2 regions of the Micromonospora sp. WMMA1996 genome follow, and region 2 is predicted to be linked to the other one. Evidence: riboswitches for the same ligand, from Rfam matches in the RefSeq annotation. Region 2 holds a riboswitch; the other holds the start of a gene.
What was found. A riboswitch is a leader RNA that binds a small molecule or an ion and turns the genes downstream of it on or off. The one in region 2 is predicted to bind cyclic di-AMP.
Positions count from the first base shown of each region.

Region 1: linked by a shared signal. The riboswitch ahead of COO58_RS20705 (hypothetical protein) and the one ahead of COO58_RS09800 (transglycosylase family protein) in region 2 are both predicted to bind cyclic di-AMP.

Region 1 is NZ_PDHU01000003.1:235,928-240,943, reverse strand. It holds gene COO58_RS20720 (STAS domain-containing protein) at 1-8, shown strand, start outside; gene COO58_RS20715 (SRPBCC family protein) at 52-564, shown strand; gene COO58_RS20710 (DUF2269 domain-containing protein) at 566-1,066, opposite strand; gene COO58_RS20705 (hypothetical protein) at 1,146-2,222, opposite strand; cyclic di-AMP (ydaO/yuaA leader) riboswitch at 2,227-2,357, opposite strand; gene COO58_RS20700 (cation diffusion facilitator family transporter) at 2,502-3,416, opposite strand; gene COO58_RS20695 (AAA family ATPase) at 3,493-5,016, opposite strand, start outside.
Region 2 is NZ_PDHU01000001.1:2,040,941-2,045,956, reverse strand. It holds gene COO58_RS09810 (M4 family metallopeptidase) at 1-2,023, shown strand, start outside; gene COO58_RS09805 (YbaB/EbfC family nucleoid-associated protein) at 2,090-2,539, opposite strand; gene COO58_RS09800 (transglycosylase family protein) at 2,711-3,334, opposite strand; cyclic di-AMP (ydaO/yuaA leader) riboswitch at 3,338-3,503, opposite strand; gene COO58_RS09795 (LLM class flavin-dependent oxidoreductase) at 3,720-5,016, shown strand, end outside.

The DNA.
Region 1 (5,016 bases), on a different contig from region 2:
GCGCCTGAGCGCCGCCCTCGATCCCCCTCCGGCCTGGGGACCTTCGACCCGTTGCCAGCCCGGCTCCGGTACGGGACGATCGTCGCGACCCACGACGGCGAGGGGGATCGGTTGCAGAGCAGCGACAGCTTCAGCTACACCGTGCAGGCCCGGTGCACCCGGGCGGACGCGGTGGCCCTGCTCGGCGACCTGAGCCGGCAGGGCGAGCTGCATCCGCTGATCGTGCGGGTCCGGCAGGTGCCGTCGCGGCCCGGAGCGCTGGCCAGCTATGCGATCACCGACCGGCTGGAGCTGGGCCCCCTGCACTTCCCGGTGACCTACCAGGCGGACGTGCTGGTCGCCACCGAGGACGAGGTGGTCACCGTGGCCCGGCAGCAGCCGGCGACGACGGTTCGCAACCACACCCGGCTGCGCGACGAGCCCGACGGCGTGGTGCGGATCGACGTGGAGATCACCCTCACCGCGCCGGCCCCGCTGTTCGGCTACGCGTTCCGCCAGGCCCGCGCCGCCCACCTGGGCCTCGCGGCCCGTCTGGGCGCGACCCTGGAGGGCCGGCCGGCCTGACTCAGCCGGCCCGCCCCGCCGGGACCGACCGGCGGGCGGGCGGGCGCAGCCGCCCCCACGGCTTCCAGGTGGACAGCACGGTGGCCACGAGCAGCAGTGTGGTGGAGACGGCGGGCGGCACCACCAGGTCGATCCGCAGGTGCGCGTCGGCCGCGCCGGCCAGCGCGCCGAGGTGCCGGACCCGGGGCGTCAGCAGGAGCAGCACCAGCCCGAGCATCACGGTGGTGAGCGCGAACTTCACCAGCACCCACCGCCACCGCAGCAGCCCCCACGGGGTGAGCAGCGCGCTGGCCACCCCGATCAGCCAGACCGCGACGCTCAGCGGCGCGAACAGCCAGGTGACCAGCAACGCCGCCGCGGGGTAGACGACCTCCGGGTCGGCGCCGCGCAGCCCGGCCACGCCCAGCGCGAGCAGCCCCAGGTCGGTGCCGAGCCAGCCGAGCGAGGTGACCAGGTGCGCGGTGAGCAGCGCCTTGCGTCCGGCGGGGGAGAGTCGTCTCATGCCACCGATCGTCGGCCGCCGCGCGGCCCACGTCGTGGGCCGCGCGACGACTCCCGGAGTACGTCGGGGAGCGTAGTGCTCAGTAGACCGACAGGTGCACGTGGTTGGTGTGGTCGCTGGACGGGTCGCCGTTGCCGCCGCTGTACGACTTCCAGCCGCTGCTGGGCAGCCAGATCTGCTTGAACCAGATCACGTAGAGCACGGCGAGCGGGTCGGCGTTGCGCACGAAGTACGCGGCCAGGTTGTTGCCGTACGTCCGGTCGCCGCCGCTGGCCACCCCGCCGAAGCCGTCCTTCTGGGCGGCGAAGTCGCAGGCGCGTCCCTTCGGGTGCTCGCCGGAGCCGCTGGGCCGGTGGCAGGAGACGTACCGGGTGAAGCCGGCCGCCTTGGCCTGGTTGAGCGCGTGCAGGGTGCGCGGGGTGATGCAGCCGTCGGCCGGCGTCGGGTCGTTGACGCTGCACGACTCCGCCGGCCAGGAGCCGTCGGAGTTGCGCTTGGCCGGCGTCGCGTTCGCCGTCGAGGTGCCCCGGACGCCGCCGCTGCCGGCGGACGGCCGGTCGTTCGCCACCTCCAGCGCCCGCTCGGCCTGCTGCTTGCGCTTGGCCATCACCGTGACCTGCTTGCGCTGCTCCCGGATCTCGCCGTCGAGCGCGGCGCGGGTCCGGGTCGCCTCGTCCCGGGTGGTGATCAGGTCGCGCAGCGTCCGGTCCTCGTGCGCGGCGACCTGCTCCAGCGCGGCCGCCCGGTCCATGAAGCCCTCCGGGCTGCTGCTGCCGAGCAGGGCCGCGGCGGTGCCCATCCGGCCGGTGCGGTACGCCACCTCGGCGATCTCGCCGACCTTGGCGTCGCGTACGGCCAGCTCGGCGCCGACCGCGTCGAGTCGCTCGGTGAGCTGCTTCTGCCGGGCCACCGACCGGCTCAGCGCGGCCTTGGCCTCCAGCCAGCCCTTGCTGGCCGCGTCGAGCTGGGCGCGCAGTTCCGGGGTGCCGCCCTCGTCGTCACCGCCGGGGGCGGCGGCGCGCAGGCCGGTGGGGGAGGCCGACCACGCCGCCGAGGCGGGGGAGGCCGGCGCGGTCACGACGCCGAGGGCCAGCATCGCGACGAGCAGGGCCGCCATCCGGGCGGCCGTCCGTCGTACAGGTGCCACTGGGGGCATTCACATGTCCTTCCGTCAACCGCCGACCGGGTTAGCTGACGGGTTCGGGACGGAAGATCCCTACCGCTGACGCGGATGCACCCCACGTACGTGGTTCCCCGGCTCGCCCTGCGGGCGATTAGGCGACGGCCGCTCCACCGGCGCCGGGGTGGCGCCCGCGGTGTGGCCGCGACCGAGCCTACCGGCGTTGCCCGGGGCCGGCTCCGTCGCCCGGAGCCGGTGAACCCGGCAAAGCCGGCATTACGCCACAATAGCGGCCTAGATTTAAGTTTGCCCTAATTACCACTCGGTCGGGCCGCACGCTCCGGCCGACGCTCCGGGTTCGATCTGCAACGTGGCGTGATCGATCGAGAAGTCCTCGTGCAGGGCGGCCCGGGCGGCGGCCAGCACGGTGGCGACCTCGGCGCCGGGAGCGGTGGTCAGGTGCGCCGAGGCCACCTCCATGCCCGAGGTCAGCGTCCACACGTGCAGGTCGTGCACCTCCGCCACGCCCGGCACGGCGGCCAGCCGGTCGTGCACCGCGGTCACCTGGAGGTGTTCCGGCGCGGCCTGCACCAGGATGCGCACCGCCGCCCGGCCGAGCCGCCAGGTGCGGGGCAGGATGAACAGACCGATCGCCACGGCCACCAACGGGTCGGCCCACCACCAGTCGGTGACCGCGATGACCAGCGCGGCGCCGATCACCCCGAGCGAGCCGAGCAGGTCGCCGAGCACCTCCAGGTACGCGCCGCGCAGGTTGATGCTCTCCTGCGCCCCGGAGCGCAGCAGCGCGAAGGCGCCGACGTTGGCGAGCAGGCCGAGCACCGCCACCACGAGCATCGGGCCGGCCAGCACCTGCGGCGGGTCACCGAACCGGCGTACCGCCTCGACCAGGACGTAGACCGCGACCGCGCCGAGCAGCACCGCGTTCGCCAGCGCCGCGAGGACCTCCAGCCGGTAGAGGCCGAATGTGCGCTGCGGATCGGTGGTGGCGCGCCGGGTGGCGGTGATCGCGGCCAGCGCCATGCCGATGCCGAGCACGTCGGTGAACATGTGCCCGGCGTCGGAGAGCAGCGCGAGCGAACCGGTCGCGAAGGCGGCCACCGCCTCGACCAGCATGAGGGCGGTGAGCAGCGCGAACGCCGCCCAGAGCCGGCCCCGGTGGCGGTGCGCCGCGTTGGTCACCGCACCGCTGTGGTCATGACCTGCGCCCACGCACACACCCTTCCCTCCCGCACCCTGGCCAGGCCCAATGTATGTTCACATCGCTATGTGTGCAAGTGAGGGTGGATCACCCGGTCGGGTCGAGCGTGGTGAGGCGTTGGGTGGCCCGGGACAACGCGACGTAGAGCGTGCGCACCCCCGAGCCGGGGTCGGCCCGGATCTCGCTCGGCGCGACCAGCACCACGCCGTCGTACTCCATGCCCTTGGCCTGCAGGCTGGTCACCACCTGGAGCCGGCCGGCGCCGAGGCCGTCCAGCCAGCCGGCCACCTCGTCCCGGCGCGGCACCGGTGTGATCACGCCGACGGTGCCCTCCACCTCGCCCAGCAGGATCCGGGCCGCCTCGACCGTGCTCGCCGGCAGCTCGGCGGCGGGCACCGTGCGTTCGACCGGCGACACGCCGGTGGAACGCACCGCGTCGGGCAGCGTCAGGTCCGGATACAGCCGGCGGATCTCCGCCGCCGCCACCGCGAAGATCTCCGCCGAGTTGCGGTAGTTGGTGGTCAGCTCGTAGCGGTGCCGGCGGCGACGCCCCAGCGCCTGGTCGCGGGCCCGGTCCAGCTCCTGCGGGTCGCCGGTCCAGGCGGTCTGCGCCGGGTCGCCGACCACCGTCCAGGACGCCAGCCGGCCCCGGCGCCCGATCATCCGCCACTGCATCGGCGAGACGTCCTGCGACTCGTCCACCACCACGTGGGCGTAGTCGCGGTAGTCCGCCGGACGCTCCCGGGCCGCCGCCCGGGCGGCGCGCTGCCGGTCGGCGTACGTGCTCAGCTCGCGCACGCCGCCGGCCAGCTGGTACGGGTCCCGCTTCGGCTTCGCCCGCCGCACCGGAGTGCCGAGCAACGCGTCCAGCTCGTCCAGCAGCGCGATGTCGGCGACGGTCGACCCGTCGGCGTCCAGCGTCCGGTACGCCTCGGTGAGCAACCGGATCTCGGCCGAGGAGAGGATCCCGCCGGCGTAGCGGCGCAGCCGGTCCGGGCGGGCGAGCCACCCCAGCACGTGACGCGGGTGCAACCGGGGCCACCAGGCCTTGAGGAACTCCCGGAACTCCGGCCGCTCGATGATCTCGTCCTCGAACGCGGGCTGCTCCGGCAACCGGCCCACCCGCAGCGTCCGGGCCTGCGCGTAGAGCGCGGCGAGCACCGCGTCGAACGCCGACCGGCGCACCTCGTTGCGGCGCGCGCCCCGGGTCAGCGTCCGGTCCCGGATGCCGTCCAGCGCCGGCCGCTCCAGCCGCAGCAGCTCACCGCGGTAGAGCAGGCGCAACTCCGCCGGGGAGTCCGGCACCGCGTCCCGCACCGCCCGCTCCAGCACCCGGCGCATCCGCAGCGACCCCTTCACCGCGGCCACCTCCGGCGGATCGGTCCGGGTCGCCGACATCCCCGGGAAGAGCGAGCCCAGCGAGTGCAGCGTGGCCGTCTCCTCGCCGAGCGAGGGCAGCACCGAGGCGATGTACTCGACGAAGACGCCGGACGGCCCGACCACCAGGATGCCGCCGCCGGCGTAGCGGGCCCGGTCGGAGTAGAGCAGGTACGCGGCCCGGTGCAGCGCCACCGCCGTCTTGCCGGTGCCCGGGCCGCCGGAGACGATCGT
Region 2 (5,016 bases):
CGCGGCCGGCGTGATCGCCGCCGGCACCGCCGCGGCCGTGCAGGCCGCCCCACCGGGCCCCGCCGCCCCCAACCCGGCGCAGGCCCGCGCGGCCGCCGCCGACTCGGCCCGCGCGCTGGTCGCGAACCGCCCCGCCTACCTCCAGGCCGGTTCCGACGACGCGTTCGTCCAGAAGCCGGTCATCTCCTCCGAGGGCACCCAGTACGTGCCCTACGAGCGCACCTACAAGGGCCTGCCGGTGGTCGGCGGCGACTTCGTGCTGGCCACCGACGCCGCCGGCAACCTGAAGTACGCCTCCGTCGCCCAGCAGCGGCCCATCGGCGCCCTCGTCACCACCCCCACGCTGACCCCGGCCGCGGGCGCGAAGAAGGCGCGCGCCCAGCTCCGGACCGTCAGCTCGGTCGAGGGCACCGCACTCGTCGTCTACACGCTCGGCGCCAGCCCGACGCTGGCCTGGGAGACCACCGTGCGCGGCACGGACGCCGAGGGCCCGAGCCGACTCACCGTCGACGTCGACGCCCGCACCGGGGCGGTGCTGCGCACGCAGGAGCACATCGTGCACGGCACCGGCACCGGCGCCTGGAACGGCCCGAGCCCGCTCACGCTCAACACCACCCAGTCCGGCGGCACCTACTCCATGAAGGACCCGACCGTCACGAACCTGAGCTGCCAGGACGCGGCGAACAACACCACGTTCAGCGGCTCCGACGACGCCTGGGGCAACGGCACCGCCACCAACAAGGAGACCGGCTGCGTCGACGCGCTCTTCGCCGCGCAGACCGAGCACAAGATGCTCAGCCAGTGGCTGGGCCGCAACGGCGCCGACGGCAACGGCGGCTACTGGCCGATCCGGGTGGGCCTGAACGACCAGAACGCCTACTACGACGGCACCCAGGTGCAGATCGGCAAGAACACCGCCGGTCAGTGGATCGGCTCGCTCGACGTGGTGGCGCACGAGATCGGCCACGGCATCGACGACCACACCCCGGGCGGCATCTCCGGCGGCGGCACCCAGGAGTTCGTGGCGGACACGTTCGGCGCGGCCACCGAGTGGTTCGCCAACGAGCCGTCCAGCTACGACGCGCCGGACTTCCTGGTCGGCGAGAAGATCAATCTGGTCGGCTCCGGCCCGATCCGCAACATGTACAACCCGTCCGCGCTCGGCGACCCGAACTGCTACTCCAGCAGCGTCCCGGGCGGCGAGGTGCACGCCTCCGCCGGCCCCGGCAACCACTGGTTCTACCTGCTGGCCAACGGCAGCAGCCCGACCAACGGGCAGCCGACCAGTTCGACCTGCAACGGCAGCAGCGTGACCGGTCTGGGGATCCAGAAGGCCATCAAGATCATGTACAACGCGATGCTGCTGAAGACCTCGTCCTCGTCGTACCTGAAGTACCGCACCTGGACGCTGCAGGCGGCGAAGAACCTCTACCCGGGCAGCTGCGCCGAGTTCGACGCGGTCAAGGCGGCCTGGAACGCGGTCAGCGTGCCGGCCCAGTCCGGTGACCCGACGTGCGCCGGCGGCACCCCGACGCCCACGCCGACCGCCACGACCACTCCGCCGTCGGGCGGCTGCTCCGGCAACAAGCTGGCCAACCCCGGCTTCGAGTCGGGCACCGTGAACTGGACCGCCTCGTCCGGCGTCATCACCACGGACAGCGGCCAGGCCGCGCACGGCGGCTCGTACAAGGCGTGGCTCGACGGCTACGGCTCGTCGCACACCGACAACCTGAGCCAGTCGGTGACCGTTCCGGCCGGCTGCCGCGCGACGCTGAGCTTCTGGCTGCACATCGACAGCGCGGAGTCGACCACGACCACCGCGTACGACAAGCTCACCGTCAAGGCCGGCAGCACCACGCTGGCGACCTACTCGAACCTGAACAAGGCCACCGGCTACGTGCAGCGGTCCTTCGACGTCTCGTCGCTGGCCGGCACCACGGCGACCATCTCGTTCAGCGGCGTGGAGGACAGCTCCCTGCAGACGTCCTTCGTCGTCGACGACACCGCGGTCACCCTGAGCTGACCGTAGGGCGAGCGGCCGGTCGTCGTCCTCCGGGCGGCCGGCCGCTTCGTCGCGTCGGCAGGTCGGTCAGGCCGGGCGGCCGGCCCGGGACGCGGCGCCCCGGTCGCGCGGGATCCGCGCGGCCACCTCGTGCATCGCCCGGCTGAACAGCTCCGCCTGGTCGGGCAGGCCGCCGAGGCGGGCCGCCAGGGCGTCGGCGTCGGCCCGGGCCGAGTCGCTGACCCGGGCGTCCAGCTCGGCCAGCGCGGCGTTGACGGCGGCGACGACGTGTCCGCAGAGGACCTCCAGCGGCTCGCCGGCCAGGTCCGGGTCGACGGCGACCGAGTCCAGTCGGCCACCCTGGACGGCGACCGCCCGGACGCGGCCGTCGGCCGCGGCGCCCTCGGCCCGGAGCAACTCGCCCGGCTCGCCGTCGGGGTGCACGCCGGCCCGGGACCGCATCGCCGCGAGCGCCTGCTGCGTCCGGCTCAGGAGCTCGTCGAGGCTCGCGGCGGCCGAGAACGGGTCGATGGTCATATCCGCGCTTTCTTCACGTCTTAGCCGAGCATCGTGACCATAGCAACCGGCACCGACCGAGCGCGGTCACCGGCCGGCCCCGCCCGCAAGCGAGCAGGTCGGGCGCCGCGCGCCCGGCGTGTCGCGCGACCGCGAACGCCCGGCCGGAGCCCCGGCCGGGCGTTCGTCGGCTCAGCGCAGGCGCAGTCGCTGACCCGGGAAGATCAGGCCCGGATCGTCGCCGACGACGGCGCGGTTGCGCTCGTGCAGCGCCCGCCACCCCCCGGCGACGTGCGCCGCGACGGCGATGCCGGAGAGTGTGTCGCCGGAGCGCACCCGGTAGGTGCCGGCGCCGCCCCGCCCGGCCGGTCGGTCCACCGTGGACCTCGTCGTGGTGGGCCGGTCGGTGACCTTCCTCGGCGCGGGGCGGTCCGCCTTCCGCGGCGTGGGACGGTCGGCCGCCTTCTTCGGGGACGAGCCGGATCCGCCCTTGCGGCCGCAGACCGGCCAGGCGCCGATGCCCTGCCCGTCCAGGACCCGCTCGGCGACGGCGATCTGCTCCGACCGGCTGGCCAGGTCCGCCCGGGCGGCGTACTTCTTCCCGCCGTGGCCGTTCCAGGTGCCGCGCGAGAACTGGAGCCCGCCGTAGTAGCCGTTGCCGGTGTTGATGTGCCAGTTGCCGCCGGACTCGCACCGCGCGACGGCGTCCCAGTTGACGCCGGAGGCGCTGGCCGGGACGGCCGGAGCGAACAGGACCGCGGCGCCGGCCAGGACCACGCCGACGGCGGTACGACGGGCTGCGTATGCAGTTGCCATGGGGATTCCTCCACGCCGACGAGGTGAGCTGTCGGGTTCGGGCCGAGGAGCCCGGCCGCCGCTGGCGGCTTCACCCCGAGGTGACGTGCACCGAGGAACGTTGGGTCCCCCGCTCCCGCCGAGGTTCGGTTACCGCCGGGCCGGCGGCGGGATTAGGCGTTACCGGCCCGTGGTGTCCGCGACCGCGGACGCCACCGACGCTAGGGACGATTTCGGGCGATCGCCCACTTCTCGGGATGTTCGTCACCCGGGCGGGCGACCGGGCACGCGGCACGCGACGACGTGGTAGCGGGACGTACGGGCCGGATCCGGACGCCCCGCCCGGCCGCTCCGGCCCCGGGCTACCGTGGGCGGGACCGGCAAGATCGCACGAGGAGCGGCACGGATGACCGAGCACGGACACGAGCTGGCCTTCGGCGGCTTCCTCACCCCCACCGCCGGACGGCCGGACCAGGTGGTGGCCCTCGCCTCGCTCTGCGAGCAGGTCGGGCTGGACCTGGTCACCTTCCAGGACCACCCCTACCAGCCGGGTTTCCTGGACACGTGGACGCTGATGTCGTACGTGGCCGCCGCCACCGACCGGATCGGACTGGCCGGCAACGTGCTCAACCTGCCGCTGCGCCAACCGGTGGTGCTCGCCCGCAGCGTGGCCAGCCTGGACCTGCTCACCGGCGGCCGGGTCGAGCTGGGGTTGGGCGCGGGCGCGTTCTGGGACGCGATCGAGGCGGCCGGCGGGCGGCGGCTCTCCCCCGGCGCGGCGGTCGACGCGCTCGACGAGGCGATCCAGGTCATCCGGGAGGTCTGGGGCACCGACCGACGCGGGATGATCCGCGTCGCCGGGGAGCACTACCGGGTGGTCGGCGCGAAGCGCGGACCGGCGCCGGCCCATCCGGTGGGCATCTGGGTGGGCGCGTACAAGCCACGCATGCTGCGCCTGGTCGGTCGCGCCGCGGACGGCTGGCTGCCGTCGCTGGCCTACCTGCCGAAGGGGCCCGACGAGCTGCCTGCGCTCAACGCGCTGGTCGACGAGGGCGCGCGGGCCGCCGGGCGGGACCCCGGCGAGATCCGCCGGATGCTCAACGTGACCGGCAGTTTCACCCGCTCGTCCACGGGGTTCCTGGCCGGGCCGCCGCGGCGGTGGGTGGAGGACCTGGCCGGGCTCACCCTGGAGCACGGCATCACCACCTTCGTCCTGGGCAGCGACGAGCCGCGCGCCATCCAGCTCTTCGCCCAGGAGGTGGCGCCGGCGGTCCGGGAGCTGGTCGCGGCCGAGCGCACCACGCCGGGCAGCGGCGCCCGCGCCGTCGCGCGGGAGCAGGCCGCCGGCGGCGTCCCGACCACCCTCGCGGTCACCCCCACGCCCGACCCGGGGGTACGCCTGAGCGCGCGCCGCCTCTGGGACGAGTCGACCCGTCCGACCGCCCCGCCGGCGCCGGCCGGGCACGTCTACCCGGCCCACGCGCAGGCCGCGGGGCAACATCTGGTGGACGTGCACGACCACCTGCGCCGGGAGCTGGCCCAGGTGCGGGACCTGCTGGAACAGGTGACGCGGGGCGCGGTCTCGCCGGGCGGCGCGCGGGCCGCGCTGAACGAGATGACCCTGCGGCAGAACAACTGGACGCTGGGCGCGTACTGCGCCGCGTACTGCACGGTGGTGACCCAGCACCACGGACTGGAGGACG